Regions from separate parts of the Klebsiella oxytoca genome, predicted to be linked through region 2. Evidence: riboswitches for the same ligand, from Rfam matches in the RefSeq annotation. Region 2 holds a riboswitch; the other holds the start of a gene.
What was found. A riboswitch is a leader RNA that binds a small molecule or an ion and turns the genes downstream of it on or off. The one in region 2 is predicted to bind cobalamin.
Positions count from the first base shown of each region.

Region 1: linked by a shared signal. The riboswitch ahead of GJ746_RS20300 (cobyrinate a,c-diamide synthase) and the one ahead of btuB (TonB-dependent vitamin B12 receptor BtuB) in region 2 are both predicted to bind cobalamin.

Region 1 covers NZ_CP046115.1:4,346,143-4,358,378, reverse strand. Annotated here, with positions in the region: gene pduA (propanediol utilization microcompartment protein PduA) at 1-187, opposite strand, end outside; gene pduF (propanediol diffusion facilitator PduF) at 713-1,513, shown strand; gene pocR (transcriptional regulator PocR) at 1,702-2,613, shown strand; cobalamin riboswitch at 2,904-3,072, shown strand; gene GJ746_RS20300 (cobyrinate a,c-diamide synthase) at 3,160-4,539, shown strand; gene cbiB (adenosylcobinamide-phosphate synthase CbiB) at 4,536-5,495, shown strand; gene GJ746_RS20290 (cobalt-precorrin-8 methylmutase) at 5,506-6,138, shown strand; gene cbiD (cobalt-precorrin-5B (C(1))-methyltransferase CbiD) at 6,135-7,274, shown strand; gene GJ746_RS20280 (cobalt-precorrin-7 (C(5))-methyltransferase) at 7,268-7,873, shown strand; gene GJ746_RS20275 (decarboxylating cobalt-precorrin-6B (C(15))-methyltransferase) at 7,863-8,432, shown strand; gene GJ746_RS20270 (cobalt-precorrin-4 methyltransferase) at 8,425-9,198, shown strand; gene cbiG (cobalt-precorrin 5A hydrolase) at 9,179-10,234, shown strand; gene GJ746_RS20260 (precorrin-3B C(17)-methyltransferase) at 10,234-10,959, shown strand; gene GJ746_RS20255 (cobalt-precorrin-6A reductase) at 10,956-11,741, shown strand; gene cbiK (sirohydrochlorin cobaltochelatase) at 11,752-12,236, shown strand, end outside.
Region 2 covers NZ_CP046115.1:149,626-161,861, forward strand. Annotated here, with positions in the region: gene argB (acetylglutamate kinase) at 1-151, shown strand, start outside; gene argH (argininosuccinate lyase) at 228-1,601, shown strand; gene oxyR (DNA-binding transcriptional regulator OxyR) at 1,870-2,787, shown strand; gene sthA (Si-specific NAD(P)(+) transhydrogenase) at 2,770-4,170, opposite strand; gene fabR (HTH-type transcriptional repressor FabR) at 4,367-5,002, shown strand; gene GJ746_RS00725 (YijD family membrane protein) at 5,018-5,377, shown strand; gene trmA (tRNA (uridine(54)-C5)-methyltransferase TrmA) at 5,424-6,524, opposite strand; cobalamin riboswitch at 6,641-6,822, shown strand; gene btuB (TonB-dependent vitamin B12 receptor BtuB) at 6,887-8,743, shown strand; gene murI (glutamate racemase) at 8,688-9,542, shown strand; rRNA gene GJ746_RS00745 (16S ribosomal RNA) at 9,922-11,460, shown strand; tRNA gene GJ746_RS00750 (tRNA-Ile) at 11,533-11,609, shown strand; tRNA gene GJ746_RS00755 (tRNA-Ala) at 11,718-11,793, shown strand; rRNA gene GJ746_RS00760 (23S ribosomal RNA) at 11,964-12,236, shown strand, end outside.

The sequences.
Region 1 (12,236 bases), 1.2 Mb from region 2:
CGGCACCCGCATCGGTGGCCGCTTTTACCGCGCCAACGTCGCCGCGCACGATGACGGTGACCAGCCCGGAGCCAATCTTTTCATAGCCCACTAACATCACATTGGCTGACTTAACCATTGCATCAGCGGCCTCTATGGCTGCGGTTAAGCCTTTGGTTTCTACCATTCCTAGTGCTTCTTGTTGCATAAAGACCTCGCATGGAGTGTTCCGATAGTTGGGACTATAAGAAGATGCGAGGAAAAAGAATGGCTGACTTAGATTTGATGGTAAAAAAATAGTGGGTTATCAATAATATAAAATTGTCATTTTTTAATTTAATATTTTGATTTTAATGATTATTTTTATTTTAATGGATGTGATTATCTTGTTTTGTATATTCCATTTTTACAAATTTCATCATGACGGATTTAATTTTATCTGCTATGTGCGAAAAGCTAATTTGTGATGTTTGTTGGAAAACGATGAGTTGGTTTTAGCAATATTTTTGCATCCCAGAGGGGCCGGATAATTGCAAGATCCGCACGTGAGTAAAGCCATTTCGGCTTATTAAATGACAATATTTTGTTATTGATGCCCGAATTTTCCGGAGATGCCGTCAGCAGGTTGCCAACAATTTGCGGAAGGGAGTTCATATAGTGATGGGAGTTGTAAATCTACTGCCAGCGGGATGTTGGCTGGCCTGGACACGAACTCTGCTAAGAAGGTGTCACAATGAATGATTCGTTAAAAGCGCAATGCACTGCCGAGTTTCTGGGCACCGGGCTGTTTTTGTTTTTCGGCATCGGTTGCCTGAGCGCGTTGACGGTGGCGGGCGCAAACCTCGGACTGTGGGAGATTTGCATCATCTGGGGGCTGGGGATTTCACTGGCCGTGTATCTGACTTCGGGAATATCCGGCGGGCATCTGAATCCAGCGGTGACCGTCGCTTTATGGCTGTTTGCCTGCTTTCCCGGGCGAAAAGTGTTCCCCTATATTGTTGCGCAGGTTGCTGGCGCTTTTAGCGGCGCGGTGCTGGCCTATGTTCTGTACAGCACGATGTTTACCGGGTATGAAGCCGCACACCATATCGTACGCGGCAGCGTAGAAAGTCTGCAGCTGGCGGGCATTTTCAGTACCTACCCGGCGGCGTCGCTGAGTATCTGGCATGCAGCGTTAGTCGAAGTGGTTATTACCTCCATGTTGATGGGGATGATTATGGCGCTGACCGACGATGGCAACGGCGTGCCAAAAGGGCCGCTGGCCCCGCTGCTGATTGGCCTGCTGGTGGCGGTGATTGGCGCATCAACCGGGCCGCTTACTGGCTTTGCGATGAATCCGGCGCGTGATTTTGGACCTAAACTGTTTACGTGGATGGCGGGCTGGGGGGATATCGCGATGACCGGCGGGAGGGACATTCCCTATTTTATTGTACCGATTATTGCGCCACTGATTGGCGCCTGCCTTGGCGCCGCTATCTATCGTTATCTGATAGGTAATAACTTACCGTGTAATACCTGTAAATTAGAGGATTAATGCATCCGCTGAAATAGTTAAAAATTTTCATGAACCGGTATCACGAACTGGCCAAAAACGTCTCCCACGGATGGGAGACTTTTGCTATCGTATTATTCTTTTATCGTTAGCGGTAAATGATGAATAAAGGCAGTGAATATTAAAAAAATGTTTTATTTATAACAATAAATTAACTGAGAGGTTTTATCATGATTTCTGCGAGCACACTGAACTCAGAACTCATTAATAAAATCGCACAGGACTTTGCGCAGGCCACTAGTCTGGCGGTTGTGGTCGTCAATATTCACGGTGATGAAATATCTGAATTATTTAATTTCACGCCTTTCTGTCAGCTAATGCGTCAGCATCCCCAGCACAGTACCCGCTGCCGGATGAGCGACCGCTGCGGCGGTCTTGAGGCTTCAAAAACCGATCAGCTCTGTATCTACCGCTGTCATGCCGGGCTAACCGATTTTTCCATCCCGCTGGTGATTGCCGGGCACCTGGTCGGCTTCGTTCTCTGCGGGCAGGTGCGCCTGAGCAACGATGTTGAACTGGTCGATATCCTTAACGTGGACGACCGCTGGCAGGACGATCCCGAGCTGCTTAAAGCGTTCCGCGACGTGCCTGAGATGGACTACTCCAGGGTGATCGCTTCCGCTGATTTACTTAAACTTATCGTCGAAAACTGCCTGAAAAAGCAGCTCAACTTTGTGGTGATTAAAGACAATCCCCAGCAGCCTGAACCGGCGCGCGCCAGCCGGGTTGCCAGCCCGCACGACAGCAAAATGAAGAAGGCGCTGCGCTACATTGACGCCCATTTATCCGACGAGTTGCGCCTGGAAGATGTCGCCGCCCACGTTTATCTCAGCCCTTACTACTTCAGTAAACTGTTCAAAAAATATCAGGGTATCGGCTTTAATGCGTGGGTAAATCATCAGCGGATGGTGAGCGCCAAAGAGCTGCTTTGCCACAGCGACTGGAGCATCGCCAGCATTGCGCGAAATTTAGGATTTTCGCAAACCAGCTATTTTTGCAAAGTTTTTCGCCAGGCCTATCAGGTGACTCCGCAGGCTTATCGCCAGCAAATTAACGCCAGATCACAAACTGAATCATTTTAAATAGCAATATTTTGTTATTGCCGATTTTTGATATGTCCTCGTATCTGGCTCATTATAAAATGAAAATATCTCATTCAGAGCAATAAATTGTCATAGCGCAACAAAATAATAATGAGAGAACGATAAGCTGCACCAGTTTTTATTTATTTGATGGGATAGAGTGATATCCGAAATGGCTTTCAGCGCGCCATCGGCGTAATGAAACGGCTTTGGTAATTAAAAATTAAACACGACGGGAGCCATCCTGCTTCCGTAAGATGTTCCGGGAATCATTCGAGTGGGTTTTATCCCGCTCGGGAAAACCGACAGGCGCCAGGGAAGGGGGTGTGAATCCCCCGCAGCCCCCGCTGCTGTGATGCTGACGAACCCATATTTAGCCACTGATCTGCTTACCGGATTGGGAAGGATGGGGAAGGATGACGCTAAGCCAGAAGACCTGCCTGTCGGTAATAATCAACAACTTCGGTGGGAAGTGGGTTGCTCAGATGCGTACAGTCGAAAGACTGGGAATGCACGCAGCCCTACCACCCGGCACAGGATCGGGGTATGGCAGCCAGGCAGCACGCGTTTATTCTTGCAGGTACCGGCAGCGGTTGTGGTAAAACCACCGTTACGCTCGGTCTGCTCAGCCTGTTAAAGCAGCGCGGCATGCGGGTTCAGCCCTGTAAAGTCGGCCCGGATTACCTAGATACCGGCTGGCATACAGCCGTCAGCGGCGTCGCTTCCCGCAACCTCGACAGCTTTATGCTCCCGGAACCGGTGCTCAACGCGCTGTTTTGCCAACAGATGCAGCAGGCGGACATTGCGGTGATTGAAGGCGTGATGGGGCTGTATGACGGCTACGGCACCGACCCGAATTATTGCAGCACCGCCGCGATGGCCAAACAGTTAGGCTGCCCGGTTATTCTGCTGGTAGATGGCAAAGCGGTTTCCACCTCCATCGCCGCCACGGTGATGGGATTCCAACACTTCGATCCCAGCCTCAACATTGCCGGCGTTATCGTCAATCGCGTCAACAGCGAATCCCACTATCAACTACTCCAAAGCGCCATTGAACGCTACTGCGGGCTGCCGGTGCTCGGCTACGTGCCGCGCGTGGAAGGAGTGGCGTTACCCGAACGGCATCTGGGGCTGGTTACCGCCCGCGAGTCGCTGGTTAACCAGCAGCCGTGGCGCGATTTTGCCCACACGCTGGCGCAAACCCTGGATATTGAACGGCTTCTTGCCCTCAGCCAGCTCAGCGCCTTACCTGCCGGGCAGTGGCCCGCGCTGCCGTCACCTGATGCTGGCACAGGCCTGACGCTGGCGCTGGCCGACGACGAAGCTTTCAATTTTTACTATCCGGATAACCTCATGCTGCTTGAACGCTGCGGGGTGAAGATCGTGCGCTTCAGCCCGCTGCACGATAGCGAGCTTCCACCGTGCCAGATGATTTGGCTCGGCGGCGGCTATCCGGAACTTCACGCCGCCGCGCTGGCGGCCAATACGCCGATGCTGGCGCAGCTGCAGGAGGCGCACCGGCGCGGCGTGGCGATTTACGCCGAATGCGGCGGTCTGATGTATCTCGGCAGCACCCTTGAAGACGCCAGCGGTGAGATCTATCCGATGGCCAACCTGATCCCCGGCCATAGCAAAATGGGCAAACGGCTGACCCGCTTTGGCTACTGCGAGGCGCGAGCGATGCGGCAAACGCTGCTGGCGGCGCCCGGCGAAACCCTGCGCGGGCATGAGTTTCACTATTCGGATTTTACCCCGGAGACTCCGGCGGTTCTGGCCTGCCGCAAAGTGCGCGACGGGATGACCCTTCAGCAGTGGTCCGGCGGCTGGCAGATGGGCAACGCGTTCGCCAGCTATCTGCACCTGCACTTTGCCCAGCGCCCCACCATGCTCAACCACTGGCTGGCTGCGGCAAGGAGCGCGCTATGACGCTGCTGGCATGGGGCGTAGCCTGGCTCCTCGATTTTATCATCGGCGATCCGCAAAGCTGGCCGCATCCGGTGCGCTGGATTGGCAACCTGATCGCCGCCGTGCAGCGCGGCGTGCGCCGCTATTGCCGCAGCGATGTTGCCCTGCGCATCGGCGGCGGGGTGATGTGGATAGTTGTGGTCGGACTGACGTGGGGCGTCTGCTGGGGCGTGCTGACGCTGGCGCAGATCATTCATCCGTGGCTTGGCTGGCTGGTTGAGGTCTGGATGATTTTCACCGTACTGGCCGGGCGCTGCCTGGCGCAGTCGGCGCGGGACGTCGAGCGTCCGCTGCGCGCGGGCGATCTGGCGGAAAGCCGCGGTAAACTCTCATGGATTGTCGGGCGCGACACGTCGCAGCTCGAACTGCAGCAGATTAACCGTGCGGTGGTTGAGACGGTGGCGGAAAACACCGTCGATGGGATTATCGCGCCGCTCTTCTTCCTGCTGCTCGGCGGCGCGCCGCTGGCGATGGCCTATAAAGCGGTCAATACCCTAGACTCGATGGTCGGCTATAAGCACGAAAAATACCGCGCCATCGGCATGGTCAGCGCCCGCCTTGATGATGTCGCCAACTTTATTCCTGCCCGCCTGAGCTGGCTGCTTATTAGCCTCGCTGCTCTCCTCTGTGGTGAAGCGGGCGGCCGCGCGTTGCGCATCGGCTGGCGCGATCGCTACAACCACAGCAGCCCAAACTGCGGCTGGTCGGAAGCCGCCGTCGCCGGGGCGCTCGGTATCCGGCTCGGCGGCCCTAATGATTACTTTGGTCAGCGCGTAGAGAAGCCGTGGATCGGCGACGCCACGCGCGACGTTTCCGTAGACGATATTTCGCGAACGATTCGATTGATGTGGGTGTCTTCGACCCTGGCGCTGGCGCTGTTTATGGCGGTCCGGTACTGGCTGGTCGGCGCAGCCTGAGGAGAGATGAATGCACTATATCCAGCAACCGCAGGCGATTGAGGCGAAAAGCTTCGACATTATTGGCGACATTATTGCGCAGACCCGCCCGGACTACCGCTTTGCCAGCCCGCTGCACGAAGCCATTATCAAGCGGGTGATCCACACTACCGCCGACTTTGACTGGCTGGATATCCTGTGGTTTTCGTCCGATGTTCTTCCGCGTTTAAGCGCTGCGTTAAGCCAGCCCTGCACCCTGTATACCGACACCACCATGGCCCTTTCCGGGATCAATAAAACCCTGCTGGCGAAATTCGGCGGCGAGTGCCGCTGCTATATCAGCGATCCGCGGGTGGTGGCGGAGGCCAAAGCGCAGGGTATGACCCGCTCGATGGCGGCGGTCGATATTGCGGTCGCTGAAGAGGGCGAGAAGGTGTTTGTTTTCGGCAATGCGCCCACCGCGCTGTTTCGACTGCTGGAGCATGATGTCGCGGTCAACGGCGTGATTGGCGTGCCGGTCGGCTTCGTCGGCGCGGCGGAGTCGAAAGAAGCCCTGACGCAGAGCGGCCTGCCGGGCATTGCCGCGCTGGGCCGTAAAGGCGGCAGCAACGTCGCCGCCGCTATCGTCAACGCCATTCTGTACCACTTACAGGGGGAAAGATGAGCGAGCAATCCTTCGACGCCCCGGTGTGGCACAACGGCAAGGCGCTGCGCAAAGGCTATACCACCGGATCCTGCGCGACGGCGGCGGCTAAGGTCGCGGCGCTGATGGTGATGCGCCAGCATCTGATTCATCAGGTCTCCATTATCACTCCTTCCGGCGTCACTCTGTGCCTTAACGTCGAGTCGCCGCACGTTGAAGGGCAGCAGGCGATCGCCGCGATTCGCAAAGACGGCGGCGACGATGTTGACGCCACCCACGGGATGCTGATTTTCGCCCGCGTGGCGCTCGATGACTCCGGCGAGATTACCCTGCGCGGCGGCGAGGGCGTCGGCACCGTGACCCGCAAAGGAATTGGCCTGCCCATCGGCAGCCCGGCGATTAACCGCACCCCGCGCCACACCATTGAGTTGGCGGTGCGCGAAGCGATTGGCCCGTCGCGCGGGGCGACGGTAGAGATTTTTGCCCCGGAGGGCGAGGCGCGGGCGCAGAAGACCTATAACTCGCGGCTGGGTATCCTGGGCGGCATTTCGATTATTGGCACCACCGGTATCGTGACGCCGATGTCGGAAGAGAGCTGGAAGCGCTCGCTGTCGCTGGAGCTGGAAATTAAGCGCGCGGCGGGCCTGGAGCGAGTGGTGCTGGTGCCGGGCAACCACGGAGAACGCTTCGTACGCGAGCAGATGGGCATCGACTCGCAGGTAGTGGTCACCATGAGCAACTTCGTCGGCTACATGATTGAAGAGGCCGTGCGCCTCGGGTTCCGTCAGATTGTGTTGATTGGCCACCCCGGCAAGCTGATTAAAGTCGCCGCCGGGATATTTCACACCCACAGCCATATCGCCGATGCGCGCATGGAAACGCTGGTCGCGCATCTGGCGCTGCTCGGCGCGCCGCTGGCGCTTCTGCAGCTGGTCAGCGAATGCGATACCACCGAAGCGGCAATGGAGCACATCGACGCGTACGGTTTTCAGCATATCTATAACCATCTTGCCGAACGCATTTGCCTGCGGGTGACGCAGATGCTGCGCTTTACCAAAACGCCGCCCGTCTGCGACGCCATCATGTTCTCCTTTGATAACAAAGTCCTCGGCAGCAACCGCCCGGTGGCCGTGATTGCGCGGGAGATGTCATGTTAACGGTAGTCGGCATGGGGCCGTCAGGCCTGCATTTGATGACGCCGGCGGCGCAGGAAGCGGTCGCCAGTGCGGATGCGCTGGTGGGCGGCAAGCGGCATTTGCAGCAGTTCCCCGGGTTTCGCGGCGAGCAGTTTGCGCTGGGCGCCAATATTGCCGAGCTGCTGGAGTGGATCGGCGAACGTGAAGCGCAAAGGGTGGTGGTGCTGGCCTCCGGCGACCCGCTGTTTTACGGCATCGGTACGCGGCTGGTTGCCCACTTTGGCATCAATCGCGTGCGCATTATCCCCGGCATCAGCGCGGTGCAGTATCTGTGCGCAAAGGCTGGCATCGATATGAACGATATCTGGCTGACCAGCAGCCACGGGCGGGAGGTCTGTTTTGATGAGCTGGCGCGTCAGCGCAAGGTGGCGATGGTGACCGACGGGCGCTGCGGGCCGCGGGAAATCGCTGCCCAGCTGACGGCGCGGGGTAAAGGATATCGCTGGATGGTGATTGGCGAAAATCTGGCGATGCACAACGAGCGGATCCATTGGCTACCGGTCAGTGCGGTCGACGGCGAATATGAGATGAATGCGGTGGTGATCCTCGATGAAAGATGAGCTTTTTCTGCGCGGCGAGAAGGTACCGATGACCAAAGAGGCGGTTCGCGCGCTGGCGCTGGCCAAACTGGAACTGCACCGGGCCAGCCACCTGATTGATATCGGCGCCGGTACCGGCAGCGTGTCGATCGAGGCGGCGCTGCAGTATCCCTCTCTGCAGGTCACCGCCATCGAACGCAATCCCGCAGCCCTGCGGCTGCTGGACGAAAATCGCCAGCATTTTGCCTGCGGCAACATTGAGATCCTGCCGGGTGAAGCGCCGATGGTGATTGCCGAACGGGCCGACGCCATTTTTATGGGCGGCAGCGGCGGCCGCCTCGACGAACTGATTGACTGGTCGTGGCGGCAGCTCTATCCCGGCGGGCGTCTGGTTATGACTTTTATCCTGCAGGAAAACCTGAACGCGGCTCTCGACTACCTGCAACAGCGGGGGATCGCGCAGATTGATTGCCTGCAGCTGAACGTCTCATCGCTGACCGCGCTGGGCAGCGGCCACTATTTCAAACCGAATAATCCCGTTTTTGTTATCGCCTGTCAGAAGGAAGAAAACCATGGCTGAGACATTTGATCCCCGTAGTGTGTGGTTCGTTGGCGCAGGGCCGGGCGACCGTGAGCTGATTACCCTCAAGGGCTACCGCTTGTTACAGCAGGCCCAGGTGGTGATCTACGCCGGATCGCTGATTAACACCGAGCTTCTGGAGTATTGTCCGCCAGGCGCCGAGTGTCACGACAGCGCCGAACTGCATCTGGAGCAAATTCTCGACCTGATGGAAGCCGGGGTGAAAGCCGGGAAAACGGTAGTGCGCTTACAGACCGGAGACGTCTCGCTGTACGGCTCGGTCCGCGAGCAGGGGGAAGAGCTGAGCAAACGCGGCATCGACTGGCAGGTGGTGCCGGGCGTCAGCGCGTTTCTGGGGGCGGCGGCGGAGCTGGGCGTCGAGTACACCGTGCCTGAAGTTTCCCAGAGCCTGATTATCACCCGCCTCGAAGGGCGCACGCCGGTACCGGAGCGCGAGCAGCTTGAATCCTTTGCCAGCCACCAGACCTCGATGGCGATATATCTCTCGGTACAGCGCATTCACCGGGTAGCGGAGCGCCTGATTGAAGGCGGCTATCCGGCAACCACGCCGGTGGCGGTGATCTATAAAGCGACCTGGCCGGAAAGTCAGACCGTGCGCGGTACCCTGGCGGATATCGGCGACAAAGTGCGCGATGCGGGGATCCGCAAAACGGCGCTTATTCTGGTCGGCAATTTCCTCGGCTCGGAGTATCACTACTCAAAACTCTACGCGGCGGACTTTAGCCATGAATACCGTAAAGCCTGAATCTATCGCGCTCTTCTGCCTGACTCCCGGCGGCGTTCGGCTGGCGAAACGGCTGGCGGCGATGCTGCCGTTAACCTGCTTTACCAGCGAGAAGCTGCTGGAGGAGGGATTTCTCCCCTTTGAAAACGGCTTTGCCAGCGCCGCGCGCGAGGCCTTCTGCAGCTATTCGGCGCTGATTTTCATCGGTGCGACCGGGATTGCGGTACGCGTGCTGGCGCCGCTGGTGAATGACAAATTCAGCGACCCGGCGGTGGTGGTGATTGACGAGCAGGGCCAGCACGTCATTAGCCTGCTTTCCGGCCACGCGGGTGGAGCCAATGCCCTCAGCCGCTATCTGGCGGGGATGCTCGGCGCCGACCCGGTGATCACTACCGCCACCGACGTCAACGAGATGGCGGCGCTGGATACGCTGGCGTTCCAGCTGAATGCCCGGATGACCGACTTCCGCGCGGCGGTGAAAACCGTCAACCAGATGCTGGTCAGCCATCAGCGCGTCGGTCTGTGGTGGGACGACGAGCTGGATGAAGAGGTCAGCCGCTGCGACCGGCGCGGGTTTATTACCGTGACCGATTTGCATCAGCTTCCCGAGCTGGACGCGCTGGTCTGCATCACATTGCGCAACGAACTGCCGCCGATCGCCGTGCCGCACTGGAAGCTGGTGCCGCAGCGGGTGGTCGCCGGGATTGGCTGCCGCCGCGATACGCCATTCCCGCTATTAGCGGCGCTGCTGGCGCGTCAGCTTGAGGCGCAGCGTCTCGATCCGCTGGCGCTGAAAGCCATCGGCAGCGTCACGCTGAAGAAGCACGAGCAGGGGCTGATTCAGCTGGCTTCCTGCTGCCGCGTGCCGTTTGAAACTTTTACCGCCGATGCGCTGCGCGAGCATGAGCATCACTTTCCCGCTTCTGCGTTCGTCAGAAATACCGTCGGCGTGGGGAGCGTATCCGGTCCGGCGGCCTGGCTGCTGAGCCATGGGCAACTGTTAGGCGAAACCCTGCGTGAACAGGGCGTCACTATTACTTTGGGAGTTTCACACTAATGTTAAGCGTAATCGGAATCGGCCCTGGCTCGCAGTCCATGATGACCATGGAGGCCATTGAAGCGCTGCAGGCGGCGGAAATCGTCGTTGGCTATAAGACCTACACGCACCTGGTGAAAGCCTTTACCGGCGATAAGCAGGTAATCAAAACCGGGATGTGCAAAGAGATTGAGCGCTGCCAGGCGGCGATTGAGCTGGCGCAGGCCGGGCATAACGTGGCGCTGATCAGCAGCGGCGATGCCGGTATTTACGGCATGGCCGGACTGGTGCTCGAACTGGTCAGCAAGCAGAAGCTGGATGTGGAAGTCCGCCTGATCCCGGGGATGACCGCCAGCATTGCCGCCGCCTCGCTGCTGGGCGCGCCGCTGATGCACGACTTCTGCCATATCAGCCTCAGCGACCTGCTGACCCCGTGGCCGGTAATCGAAAAGCGCATTGTCGCCGCCGGGGAAGCCGACTTCGTCATCTGTTTTTACAATCCGCGCAGCCGCGGCCGCGAGGGCCATCTGGCGCGCGCCTTTGAGCTGCTGTCGGCCAGTAAAAGCGCGCAGACCCCGGTGGGGGTCGTGAAATCCGCCGGACGTAAAAAGCAGGAGAAATGGCTGACCACCCTGGGGGAAATGGATTTTGCACCGGTCGATATGACCAGCCTGGTGATCGTCGGCAACAAAGCGACCTATATCCAGGATGGACTGATGATCACCCCGCGAGGCTACGTGCTGTGAGCCACGGCGAAGTGCTGGTGATGGGCGGAACCAGCGACGCGCGGGCGCTGTGCCAGCAGCTGGACGCGGCGCAGGTCAAATACACCCTGTCGGTGGCGACGCCGACCGGCCAGCAGCTGGCGGGCGGTATTCAGGGCCAGGTGCGCTGCGGGCGTCTCGAGCTGGAGGAGATGATCGCCTGGCTGAAGGCTAACCGGACCCGCTGGGTGATTGACGCTTCGCACCCCTACGCCGAAGCGGTGAGCCGCAATATCGTCCGGGCCTGCGAAACCGCCGGCGTGCTGCTCAGCCGCTATCAGCGCCCTGAGCAGCTGAGCGACCTGACGCATCCTCTGCTCTATACCGTGCAGAGCATTGAACAAGCCTGCGAGGTGGCGCGGCGCTTCGGCCAGCGCGTGCTGCTTACTACGGGAAGCAAAGATCTGGCGCGCTGGCGGGCGGGGCTGGGTGAAAAAACGCTGCTCGCCCGGGTGTTGCCGGTAGCCGATGTCATCGCGCAGTGCGCTGAACTTGGTTTTGGCGTCGGCGAAATCTTCGCCCTGTGCGGGCCATTCAGCGCCGAGTTTAACGCCGCTTTTTACCGCCAGTGCCGGGCCGATGTGGTGATCACCAAGGCTTCCGGTGCGGAAGGTGGTTTTCAGGAAAAAGTACAACCCTGTCTGGATGCCGGTATCCCCTGCATCGTGATTACGCGCCCGACACCGCTGGTGACGGGTGAAGAGTTACTGGAAAGTCAGGCTGCCTTTGCCCGGCGCTTAGCGCGCTGGCTGGCCGCTGCTTAAGGAGTCAGAAATGAAAAAAGCGCTTCTGGTGGTCAGTTTTGGCACCAGCTATCCCGACACCTGTGAAAAAAATATTGTCGCCTGCGAGCGTGAGCTGGCGGCCAGCTGCCCGGATCGTGACACGTTTCGCGCCTTTACCTCCGGAATGATTATCCGCAAGCTCAAACAGCGCGACGGTATCGAGATTGATACGCCGCTGCAGGCGTTGCAGAAGCTGGCCGAGCAGGGCTACCAGGACGTGGCGATTCAGTCGCTGCACATCATTAACGGTGATGAATACGAAAAAATCGTTCGCGAAGTGCAGAGTATGCGCCCGCTGTTCGCCCGCCTGACGCTGGGCGCGCCGCTGCTCAGCAGTCACGACGACTATGTCCAGCTGATGCAGGCGCTGCGCCAGCAGATGCCGCCGCTTGCCGCCGATGAAACGGTGGTCTTTATGGGCCACGGCGCCAGCCATCACGCTTTCGCCGCCTACGCCTGTCTGGACCATATGAT
Region 2 (12,236 bases):
CATTACCGACGGAATGATCGTCAAGGTGAATGCGGCTCTGGACGCGGCGCGGACATTAGGTCGTCCGGTGGATATCGCCTCCTGGCGCCACGCGGAACAGCTGCCTGCGCTGTTTAACGGTACGCCGATCGGCACGCGTATTCTGGCATAATCAAATAATCATTTTGTCGGCCCGGTAGGTGCAGCGCACCGGGCAATAAAATTCAAAGATATTAAGGAAGCATGTTATGGCACTTTGGGGTGGGCGTTTTACTCAGGCAGCGGATCAGCGGTTCAAACAGTTCAACGACTCTTTGCGCTTTGATTATCGCCTGGCGGAGCAGGATATCGTTGGCTCTGTTGCCTGGTCCAAAGCGCTGGTGACGGTTGGCGTTTTGACCGCTGATGAACAACTGCAGCTGGAAGAGGCGCTGAATATTCTGCTGGAAGAGGTGCGGGCGAATCCGCAGCAGATCCTCGAAAGCGATGCGGAAGATATTCACAGCTGGGTGGAAGGTAAACTGATCGACAAGGTCGGCCAGCTGGGGAAAAAGCTGCATACCGGGCGTAGCCGTAATGACCAGGTCGCGACAGATCTGAAGCTATGGTGCAAAGACACCGTGGTGGAGCTGCTGTCGGCGAATCGCCAGTTGCAAAGCGCGCTGGTTGAGACGGCGGAGGCTAATCAGGACGCGGTGATGCCGGGCTATACCCACCTGCAGCGCGCGCAGCCGGTAACATTTGCCCACTGGTGTCTGGCCTATGTCGAAATGCTGGCGCGTGATGAAAGCCGTCTGCAGGATGCGTTGAAGCGTCTGGACGTCAGCCCGCTGGGCTGCGGCGCGCTGGCGGGTACCGCCTATGAAATCGATCGTGAACAGCTTGCCGGCTGGCTGGGATTCGCTTCGGCTACCCGCAATAGCCTGGACAGCGTGTCCGATCGCGATCACGTGCTCGAACTGCTGTCCGATGCTTCAATCGGCATGGTCCACCTGTCGCGCTTTGCCGAAGATCTGATCTTCTTTAATACCGGTGAAGCGGGCTTTATTGAGCTTTCTGACCGCGTAACCTCCGGCTCATCCCTGATGCCGCAGAAGAAAAACCCGGATGCGCTGGAGCTGATCCGCGGTAAATGCGGTCGCGTACAGGGCGCGCTTACCGGCATGATGATGACCCTCAAGGGGCTGCCTCTGGCCTACAACAAAGATATGCAGGAAGATAAAGAAGGGCTGTTTGACGCGCTTGATACCTGGCTCGACTGCCTGCATATGGCGGCTCTGGTGCTTGACGGTATTCAGGTAAAACGCCCGCGTTGTGAAGAGGCGGCGCAGCAGGGCTACGCGAATGCGACCGAGCTGGCGGATTATCTGGTAGCTAAAGGCGTGCCGTTCCGTGAAGCGCACCATATTGTCGGCGAAGCGGTGGTTGAGGCCATAGCCCAGGGCAAGCCGCTGGAAGAACTGCCGCTGACCGATTTGCAGAAGTTTAGCAGCGTTATTGCTGATGACGTCTATCCAATCCTGTCGCTGCAGTCGTGTCTGGATAAGCGTGCGGCTAAAGGTGGCGTTTCTCCGCAGCAGGTTGCCCGCGCAATTGCTGAGGCCAAACAGCGTCTGGTCTAAATCTTAGCCGTTCCGCCTTCAGGGCGGTTAATCAATGAAGCTCGGGCAATCCCCGGGCTTTTTTATGCAAAAAAAAGCGGACACAAGGTCCGCAAAAGTTCACGTTGGCTTTAGTTATCCGGGTAGAGATATTGATGAGGAACCTCGATGATTTTATGAAGTTTTCCTCATTTATGGGTTTATTATTGAACAGAAGTCTTGATAGGGATAATCGTTCGTTGCTATTCTATCTATCGCCATGGACTATCGTGGCGATGGAGGATGAATAATGAATATTCGCGATCTTGAATATCTGGTAGCGCTAGCCGAACACCGCCACTTCCGCCGCGCGGCGGATTCTTGTCACGTCAGCCAACCTACGCTCAGCGGACAAATCCGCAAGCTGGAGGATGAACTCGGCGTGATGTTGCTGGAGCGCACCAGCCGTAAGGTTCTGTTCACCCAGGCAGGGCTGCTGCTGGTGGATCAAGCGCGTACCGTGTTACGCGAAGTCAAAGTGCTTAAGGAAATGGCAAGCCAGCAGGGAGAGACGATGTCAGGGCCGCTGCATATCGGACTGATCCCGACTATTGGCCCTTATCTGTTGCCGTTGATTATCCCAATGCTGCACCAGACCTTTCCTAAGCTGGAAATGTATCTGCATGAAGCACAGACCCATCAGCTGCTGGCGCAGCTAGATAGCGGTAAGCTCGACTGCGCGATTCTGGCGCTGGTTAAAGAGAGCGAAGCTTTTATTGAAGTGCCGCTGTTTGATGAGCCAATGATGCTGGCTGTTTACGAAGATCATCCATGGGCTAACCGCGAGTGCGTACCGATGTCGGACCTGGCGGGTGAAAAGCTGCTGATGCTGGAAGATGGCCACTGCCTGCGCGATCAGGCGATGGGCTTCTGCTTTGAAGCTGGTGCCGATGAGGATACCCACTTTCGCGCGACCAGCCTCGAAACGCTGCGTAACATGGTGGCTGCCGGCAGCGGCATTACTCTACTACCGGCCTTAGCCGTGCCGCAGGAGAGAAAGCGCGATGGCGTGGTCTATGTGCCCTGCATCAAGCCGGAACCCAGACGTACCGTTGGGCTGGTTTATCGTCCGGGCTCCCCGCTGCGTAGCCGTTATGAGCATCTGGCGGAGGCCATCCGCGGTAAGATGGATGGCCATTTCGACGCCGCGTTAAAACAGGCGGTTTAAGCCATTTAACGCCGCTACCCGATAGGCTTCCGCCATGGTCGGGTAGTTAAAGGTGGTGTTAACGAAGTACTCAATGGTGTTACCGCCGCCTTTCTGCTCCATGATCGCCTGGCCGATATGAATGATCTCGGCCGCGCGCTCGCCAAAGCAATGAATCCCGAGGATCTCTTTGGTTTCGCGATGAAACAGGATCTTCAGCGTACCGACGCTCATCCCAACAATCTGCGCTCGTGCCAGATGTTTGAACTGCGCGCGTCCTACCTCATAAGGCACTTTCATTGCCGTCAGCTGCTGCTCGGTTTTACCGACGGAGCTAATTTCCGGAATGGTGTAAATCCCGGTAGGAATATCCTCAATCAGATGCGCAGATGCTTCGCCTTTCACCAACGCCTGGGCCGCAATGCGCCCTTGATCGTAGGCAGCAGAGGCCAGGCTTGGATAGCCAATGACATCGCCGACGGCATAAATATGCGGCAGGGCGGTCTGGTACATGCTGTTGACCTTTAGCTGACCGCGGCTATCGGTCTGCAGGCCAATATTTTCCAGCGCCAGAGAATCTGTATTCCCGGTGCGGCCGTTGGCGTACAGCAGGCAGTCCGCTTTGAGCTTTTTGCCGGATTTCAGATGCATGATGACGCCGTCATCAACGCCTTCAATCTTTTCGTATTCTTCATTGTGGCGGATGACCACGCCGCTGTTCCAGAAGTGATAGGAGAGCGAGTCGGACATCTCCTGATCGAGGAACGCCAGCAGACGATCGCGGGTGTTGATCAGATCAACCTTGACCTCCATCCCGCGGAAGATCGACGCATATTCACAGCCGATCACCCCGGCGCCGTAGATAATCACGTGGCGCGGTTCATGATGCAGGCTAAGAATCGAGTCGCTGTCATAAATACGCGGGTGGTGGAAATCCACGTCTGCCGGATGGTACGGGCGCGAACCACAGGCAATCACAAATTTTTCCGCCGTGATCGTTTCCACAGTACCGTCGTGGCATTCCAGCGCGATCGTGTGTTCATCAACAAAATGGGCATTGCCCTGCAGGATTTCGCAGTGGTTACGCTCATAGAAACCCTGACGCATATGGGTTTGCTGGTTAATGACGCTGTCGGCATGGTTCAGGATGTCGGCGAAGGAGGAACGAAGAAGACGGGAATGGTCGCTGTAGAGAGGGTTTTGGTTAAACTCGATAATACGGCTGACGGCATGGCGGAGGGCTTTTGACGGGATGGTACCCCAATGGGTACAACCGCCGCCGACGTTATGGTAGCGCTCAATGACGGCAACGCGTGCTCCCTGTTTCACCAGCCCCATGGCGGCACCTTCTCCGCCAGGACCGGAACCAATCACAATTGCATCATAATCCCAAGAGTGTGACATGGCATTACTCACCTGTTTTATACATAAAATAAACACGATGATAACATTCGGCGCGCTTTAACCCAATTATCGTTGTGCTTTTTTGCGGCATAAAAGCAGAAACGGCTCGTAAACAATCATTCACAATCCAGTGTAAACCGATTAGTTCTAATCTCTGGTATAGTGCCGGAAGAGCTTATGGAAGGATTCAGACATCGTGATGGGCGTAAGAGCGCAACAAAAAGAAAAAACCCGGCGTTCGCTGGTGGAAGCAGCATTTAGTCAGCTAAGTGCTGAACGGAGTTTTGCCAGCTTAAGCCTGCGTGAGGTTGCGCGGGAAGCGGGGATTGCCCCAACGTCCTTCTATCGACATTTTCGTGATGTTGATGAACTTGGTTTGACCATGGTTGATGAAAGCGGGCTCATGCTCCGTCAGCTGATGCGTCAGGCGCGTCAGCGTATCGCGAAAGGCGGCAGCGTCATTCGCACCTCTGTTTCCACCTTTATGGAATTCATTGGTAATAACCCGAACGCCTTCCGACTGTTGCTGCGTGAACGGTCGGGGACTTCTGCGGCGTTTCGTGCCGCCGTGGCGCGTGAAATTCAGCATTTCATCGCGGAACTTGCCGACTATTTAGAAATCGAAAATCATATGCCGCGCGCCTTTACCGAAGCGCAGGCTGAAGCTATGGTCACCATCGTTTTTAACGCTGGCGCCGAGGCCCTGGATGTGAGTCTTGAGCAGCGTCGACAGCTGGAAGAACGCCTGGTGCTGCAGCTTAGAATGATCTCGAAAGGCGCATATTACTGGTATCGCCGTGAACAAGAAAAAATATCAAATCATTCCGAATAACGTGAAGGACGAGCAATGAAACATTCAGAACAAGATAGAGGTACGCTACTGCTGGCACTGATCGCGGGTCTATCCATTAATGGAACCTTTGCTGCGCTGTTCAGCTCAATTGTCCCTTTTTCCATCTTCCCTATTTTGTCGCTGGTGCTGACGGTTTACTGTCTGCATCAGCGCTATCAGAATCGTAGTATGCCCGTGGGTTTACCGGGACTTGCCGCTGGCTGTTTTATCCTGGGCGTGCTGGTTTATAGCACCGTTGTACGCGCGGAGTATCCGGACATCGGCTCTAACTTCTTCCCGGCGGTGCTTTCGGTGATTATGGTGTTCTGGATTGGCTGCAAGGTACGTAATCGTAAGAATACGGCTTCTGAATAATGTATCGCCCGGCAACAGCGCTGTTGCCGGGTTTCCTGCCAACGTTTTACTTCTTCGTTAACAGCACGCCGCACTCCATATGATGGGTATACGGGAACTGGTCGAACAGCGCCAGTCGCGTCACTTCATGCGTCTCACTGAGCGTTTCCAGATTCTGGCATAAGGTCTCCGGATTGCAGGAGATATACAGAATATGCGGATAGGCCTGCACCATTTTCTCTGTTTCGCTATCCAGACCGCTGCGCGGTGGATCGACAAAAATCGTCTCGCACCGGTAGCTCTTCAGGTCGATTCCCTGTAGCCGGTTAAACTCCCGCACGCCGTTCATCGCCTGGGTAAACTCTTCCGCCGACATGCGGATAATCTGCACGTTATCTATGTGATTCGCGGCAATATTGTATTGCGCCGCCGCTACGGACGGTTTGGCTATCTCCGTTGCCAGCACGCGATCGAAATTACGCGCCAGCGCCAGCGAAAAGTTGCCGTTACCGCAGTACAGCTCAAGCAAATCGCCGGTTGCGCCTTTCGTGGCATCGATAGCCCACTCCAGCATCTGAATGTTCATCGCTGCGTTTGGCTGGGTGAAGCTATTTTCAACCTGGCGATAGATCATTTCACGCCCGCCTACCGGCAGGCGCTCATCGATATAGTCCTGATCCAGCTCGATTTTAGTCTTTGTTGCGCGGCCAATCAGATGCACATTGAGGTTTTGCGCCCGCAGCGCATCGCGGAAAAGCTCCGCCTGCTGACGCCATTCGTCGTCGAGCTTTTTATGGTACAGCAGCGATATAACGGCCTGATTGCTCAGCGTGGTCAGATAATCGACCTGAAACAGCTTATGGCGCAGCACCGGATTAGTGCGGACGCCCTCAATCACGGCGGTCATCAGCTGATTAATCAGCTCGCTGGCGGCCGGAAAGGTATCGACGCGAATGCGGGATTTGGTCTGCTGATCAAACATAATGTGGTACAGGTCATCGCCATCGTGCCACAGGCGAAACTCTGCGCGCATGCGATAGTGGCTGACCGGCGAACGAAACACTTCCGGAACCGGAGCGCTGAAAGGCGCCATCATTTTCTGCAAACGGACGACTTTCTCTGCCAGCTGCGCTTCATATTGTTCGGTAGGAAGGTGTTCGGGGGTCATGATGTATCCTGAATAAAATAAGTACGCGGGGATTGTAGGGAAAGCGTCGGGGATGTCCAGCCCTGATGATATAAGGAAATATAACGATAGAAGTCTGGACATCTATATGGTTCTGATTATAGCATCGTGCCACCGGTCCTATGAGTTAATAGGGAATCCAGTGAAAATCTGGAGCTGACGCGCAGCGGTAAGGAAAAGTGGGATGAGCGCCTTGTGCAGACACTGCGGTTTTTCGCGGGAAGTCCTCATTCATTAAACACCCCAAGCCCGAAGACCTGCCGGAATACGTCGCATTTGGTTTCTATCATCGCGTGCTACTGATAGAGCCGGCGGCATCCTTTATTTATTACGGATGCTTTAAAATGATTAAAAAAGCTTCGCTGATGACGGCGCTCTCCGTCACGGCATTTTCCGGCTGGGCGCAGGACAGCAATTCAGATACGTTAGTGGTCACAGCAAACCGTTTTCAACAGCCGGTCAATACGGTTCTTGCGCCAGCCGATGTTGTTACGCGGGAAGATATCGAGCGCTGGCAGGCGAAAGATTTGAATGATGTGATGCGCCGATTACCAGGTGTGGATATTTCACAATATGGGGGAATTGGGCAGACTTCTTCGATGCACATTCGTGGAACCGAATCTCGCCATGTTCTGGTGCTGATTGACGGTATTCCGATGGCACGCGCTGGTATTAGTAATTCCATTGATGTTGGTCAGATTCCGGTATCCCTGGTGCAGCGTGTCGAATATATCCGCGGCCCACGATCGGCTGTTTATGGCTCCGGCGCAATTGGTGGTGTAGTCAATATCATTACAATGAGCGACGACGAGCGTGCGCAGGTTAATGCCGGGGTAGGAACAAATGGCTATCAGACCTACGATGGAGCGGTGAATAAACGCTTTGGCGACACGCTGTTAACGGCTGCTGGCGCTTACCAGACCACAAAAGGCTTTAATGTCCAGCCTGACTCCCCCTATCGCGATGACCAGGATCGCGACGGCTATCGCAACAAGCTTTTTTGGGGAGGAGTGCAACATAAATTTGACAATAACTTTTCCGGTTTCTTTCGTGGTTATGGGTATACCGCGAATAATGATTACGATCAGGGCTCGTATGGTTATGCTGGTGGTAATGACGAAGCGCAGAATTATACTCAGTCTTGGGATACCGGTTTGCGTTATAGCTCCGGTATCTATTCCTCTCAGCTGCTTGCTAATTACCAGCATCTTAAAAACTATAACTACAGTAGCGATCTTGGCCGTTATGCTGGAGACGCCACACTGGATAACATGGAGCAGCGTTATATCCAGTGGGGTAATAACGTAGAGGTTGGCCATGGGGCGATTAGTGCCGGGATTGACTGGAAACAGGAAAAGCTGAAATCAAAAAGCACCTCATTATCAGACAGTTACAAGCGTGATACCACCGGGCTTTATCTAACCGGGCAACAGCAAATTGATACTGTAACCCTGGAAGCCTCGGGTCGAGAAGATCATGATGAGCAGTTTGGCTGGCATGGTACCTGGCAAACTGCTGCAGGCTGGGAGTTTGTTGATGGTTATCGGGCTATTCTCTCCTATGGTACTGGTTTTCTGGCACCATCGCTTGGCCAGCAATATGGGGCAACGCGCTTTGCTTCATCTTTTGGGCCTGGCATTTCTGCTAATCCGAACCTGAAGCCGGAAGAGTCTAAACAGTGGGAAGTTGGGCTCGAAGGATTAACGGGGCTGCTGGATTGGCGTCTCTCGGCATATCGTTACGAGATTCAAAATCTGATCAGCTACAAAAACAATCAGTATGTCAACGTGAAGTCGGCGACAATTAAGGGCCTGGAATGGACGGGAAATGTCACCACGGGGCTGGTTGAGCATCGTCTGACTTTGCAATATGTTGACCCTCGTGATGATCAAACCGACAAAGTTCTCTACCGGCGAGCAAAACAGCAGGTGAAGTACGAGTTAAGCGGGCGGGTTTACGATCTTGGCTGGAATGTTGCCTATCAATATATCGGCGAGCGTTATGATAATGACTACGATAACTCTCGTGATGTAAAAATGGGGGGAGTCAGTCTTTGGGATGTCGGTTTGTCTTATCCGGTCACCTCACATCTGACAGTTCGTGGTAAAATAGCTAACCTGTTCGATAAAGATTACGAGACAGCTTATGGCTACCAAACTGCAGGACGAGAATACTACTTGTCTGGCAGCTACACCTTCTGATCCACGTCCCACCGTGCTGGTGTTTGATTCCGGCGTCGGTGGGCTGTCGGTTTACAATGAGATTCGGCAACTGCTGCCGAATCTGCATTATATCTACGCTTTCGACAACGTCGCTTTCCCCTACGGCGAGAAGAGCGAAGAGTTTATTGTTGAGCGCGTCCTCGAGATTGTTACCGCAGTTCAGCAGCGTTATCCTCTGGCGCTGGCCGTCATTGCCTGTAATACCGCAAGTACCGTTTCCCTCCCCGCATTGCGCGACAAATTTGCCTTCCCGGTTGTCGGCGTTGTTCCTGCGATAAAACCCGCAGCACGCTTAACAGCGAATGGCGTTGTTGGCCTGCTGGCGACGCGCGGGACGGTCAAACGTCCCTATACGCGCGAACTGATCGCTCGTTTTGCGAATGAATGCAAAATAGAGATGCTCGGGTCAGCAGAGCTGGTGGAGCTGGCAGAAGCCAAGCTGCACGGCGAACCGGTTCCGCTGGAGGAGCTGCAACGTATCCTGCGTCCCTGGCTGCGAATGCAGGAACCGCCCGATACGGTTGTGCTGGGTTGTACGCATTTCCCTCTACTACAAGAGGAATTGCAGCAGGTTCTGCCGGAAGGGACGAGAATGATCGACTCCGGGGCGGCGATTGCGCGTCGAACAGCCTGGCTATTAGAACATGAAGCGCCTGATGCAAAATCGAGTGATGCCAATATTGCATACTGCATGGCGCTGACGGCTGAAACTGAACAGCTTTTGGACGTTTTGCGGCGCTACGGCTTCGAATCGCTGGAAAAATTACCGCTTTCATAGCGTTTTGCACAAAAAAGAGACGGTTGAAAGATTTTTTGAAAACAGGGCTTGTCAACGTCTCAGAACTCCCTATAATGCGCCTCCACTGACACGGAACAACGGCACGCAAGCCGCCGGGTCAGCGGGATTCAGCGATGAATGCCGGCAGAGAAAAGCGAAATTAAACGCTTGACTCTGCATGAGGAAACCGTATTATACGGGACCTCGCAACGGTGAGCGAAAGCCGCGTTGCACTGCTCTTTAACAATTTATCAGACAATCTGTGTGGGCACTCAAAGTGACATGGATTCTTAACGTCTTCGGACGAAAAATGAATACCAAGTCTCAAAGAGTGAACACGTAATTCATTACGAAGTTTAATTCTGTGAGCATCAAACTTAAATTGAAGAGTTTGATCATGGCTCAGATTGAACGCTGGCGGCAGGCCTAACACATGCAAGTCGAACGGTAGCACAGAGAGCTTGCTCTCGGGTGACGAGTGGCGGACGGGTGAGTAATGTCTGGGAAACTGCCTGATGGAGGGGGATAACTACTGGAAACGGTAGCTAATACCGCATAACGTCGCAAGACCAAAGAGGGGGACCTTCGGGCCTCTTGCCATCAGATGTGCCCAGATGGGATTAGCTAGTAGGTGAGGTAACGGCTCACCTAGGCGACGATCCCTAGCTGGTCTGAGAGGATGACCAGCCACACTGGAACTGAGACACGGTCCAGACTCCTACGGGAGGCAGCAGTGGGGAATATTGCACAATGGGCGCAAGCCTGATGCAGCCATGCCGCGTGTATGAAGAAGGCCTTCGGGTTGTAAAGTACTTTCAGCGGGGAGGAAGGTGTTGTGGTTAATAACCGCAGCAATTGACGTTACCCGCAGAAGAAGCACCGGCTAACTCCGTGCCAGCAGCCGCGGTAATACGGAGGGTGCAAGCGTTAATCGGAATTACTGGGCGTAAAGCGCACGCAGGCGGTCTGTCAAGTCGGATGTGAAATCCCCGGGCTCAACCTGGGAACTGCATTCGAAACTGGCAGGCTGGAGTCTTGTAGAGGGGGGTAGAATTCCAGGTGTAGCGGTGAAATGCGTAGAGATCTGGAGGAATACCGGTGGCGAAGGCGGCCCCCTGGACAAAGACTGACGCTCAGGTGCGAAAGCGTGGGGAGCAAACAGGATTAGATACCCTGGTAGTCCACGCTGTAAACGATGTCGACTTGGAGGTTGTTCCCTTGAGGAGTGGCTTCCGGAGCTAACGCGTTAAGTCGACCGCCTGGGGAGTACGGCCGCAAGGTTAAAACTCAAATGAATTGACGGGGGCCCGCACAAGCGGTGGAGCATGTGGTTTAATTCGATGCAACGCGAAGAACCTTACCTGGTCTTGACATCCACAGAAGTTTTCAGAGATGAGAACGTGCCTTCGGGAACTGTGAGACAGGTGCTGCATGGCTGTCGTCAGCTCGTGTTGTGAAATGTTGGGTTAAGTCCCGCAACGAGCGCAACCCTTATCCTTTGTTGCCAGCGGTCCGGCCGGGAACTCAAAGGAGGACTGCCAGTGATAAACTGGAGGAAGGTGGGATGACGTCAAGTCATCATGGCCCTTACGACCAGGGCTACACACGTGCTACAATGGCATATACAAAGAGAAGCGACCTCGCGAGAGCAAGCGACCTCATAAAGTATGTCGTAGTCCGGATTGGAGTCTGCAACTCGACTCCATGAAGTCGGAATCGCTAGTAATCGTGGATCAGAATGCCACGGTGAATACGTTCCCGGGCCTTGTACACACCGCCCGTCACACCATGGGAGTGGGTTGCAAAAGAAGTAGGTAGCTTAACCTTCGGGAGGGCGCTTACCACTTTGTGATTCATGACTGGGGTGAAGTCGTAACAAGGTAACCGTAGGGGAACCTGCGGTTGGATCACCTCCTTACCTGAAAGAACCTGCCTTTGTAGTGCTCACACAGATTGTCTGATGAAAAATAAGCAGTAAGAAAATCTCTGCAGGCTTGTAGCTCAGGTGGTTAGAGCGCACCCCTGATAAGGGTGAGGTCGGTGGTTCAAGTCCACTCAGGCCTACCAAATTCGTCTCCGTGCTTTGTTGTGGCAAAGCTCGCATACTTCAGTATGCTTCGCTTCACCACGCCGCGCCCGAAAACGAATTAAGGTTGATGAGATTTTAACTACGATGGGGCTATAGCTCAGCTGGGAGAGCGCCTGCTTTGCACGCAGGAGGTCTGCGGTTCGATCCCGCATAGCTCCACCATCATTACTGCAAAAAACAAGAAAACTTCAGAGTGTACCTGAAAAGGTTCACTGCGAAGTTTTGCTCTTTAAAAATCTGGATCAAGCTGAAAATTGAAACGACACACAGTTAAAGTGTGTTCGAGTCTCTCAAATTTTCGCAATCAGAAGTGAAACATCTTCGGGTTGTGAGGTTAAGCGACTAAGCGTACACGGTGGATGCCCTGGCAGTCAGAGGCGATGAAGGACGTGCTAATCTGCGAAAAGCGTCGGTAAGGTGATATGAACCGTTATAACCGGCGATGTCCGAATGGGGAAACCCAGTGCAATTCGTTGCACTATCGTTTGATGAATACATAGTCAAACGAGGCGAACCGGGGAACTGAAACATCTAAGTACCCCGAGGAAAAGAAATCAACCGAGATTCCCCCAGTAGCGGCGAGCGAACGGGGAGCAGCCCGGAGT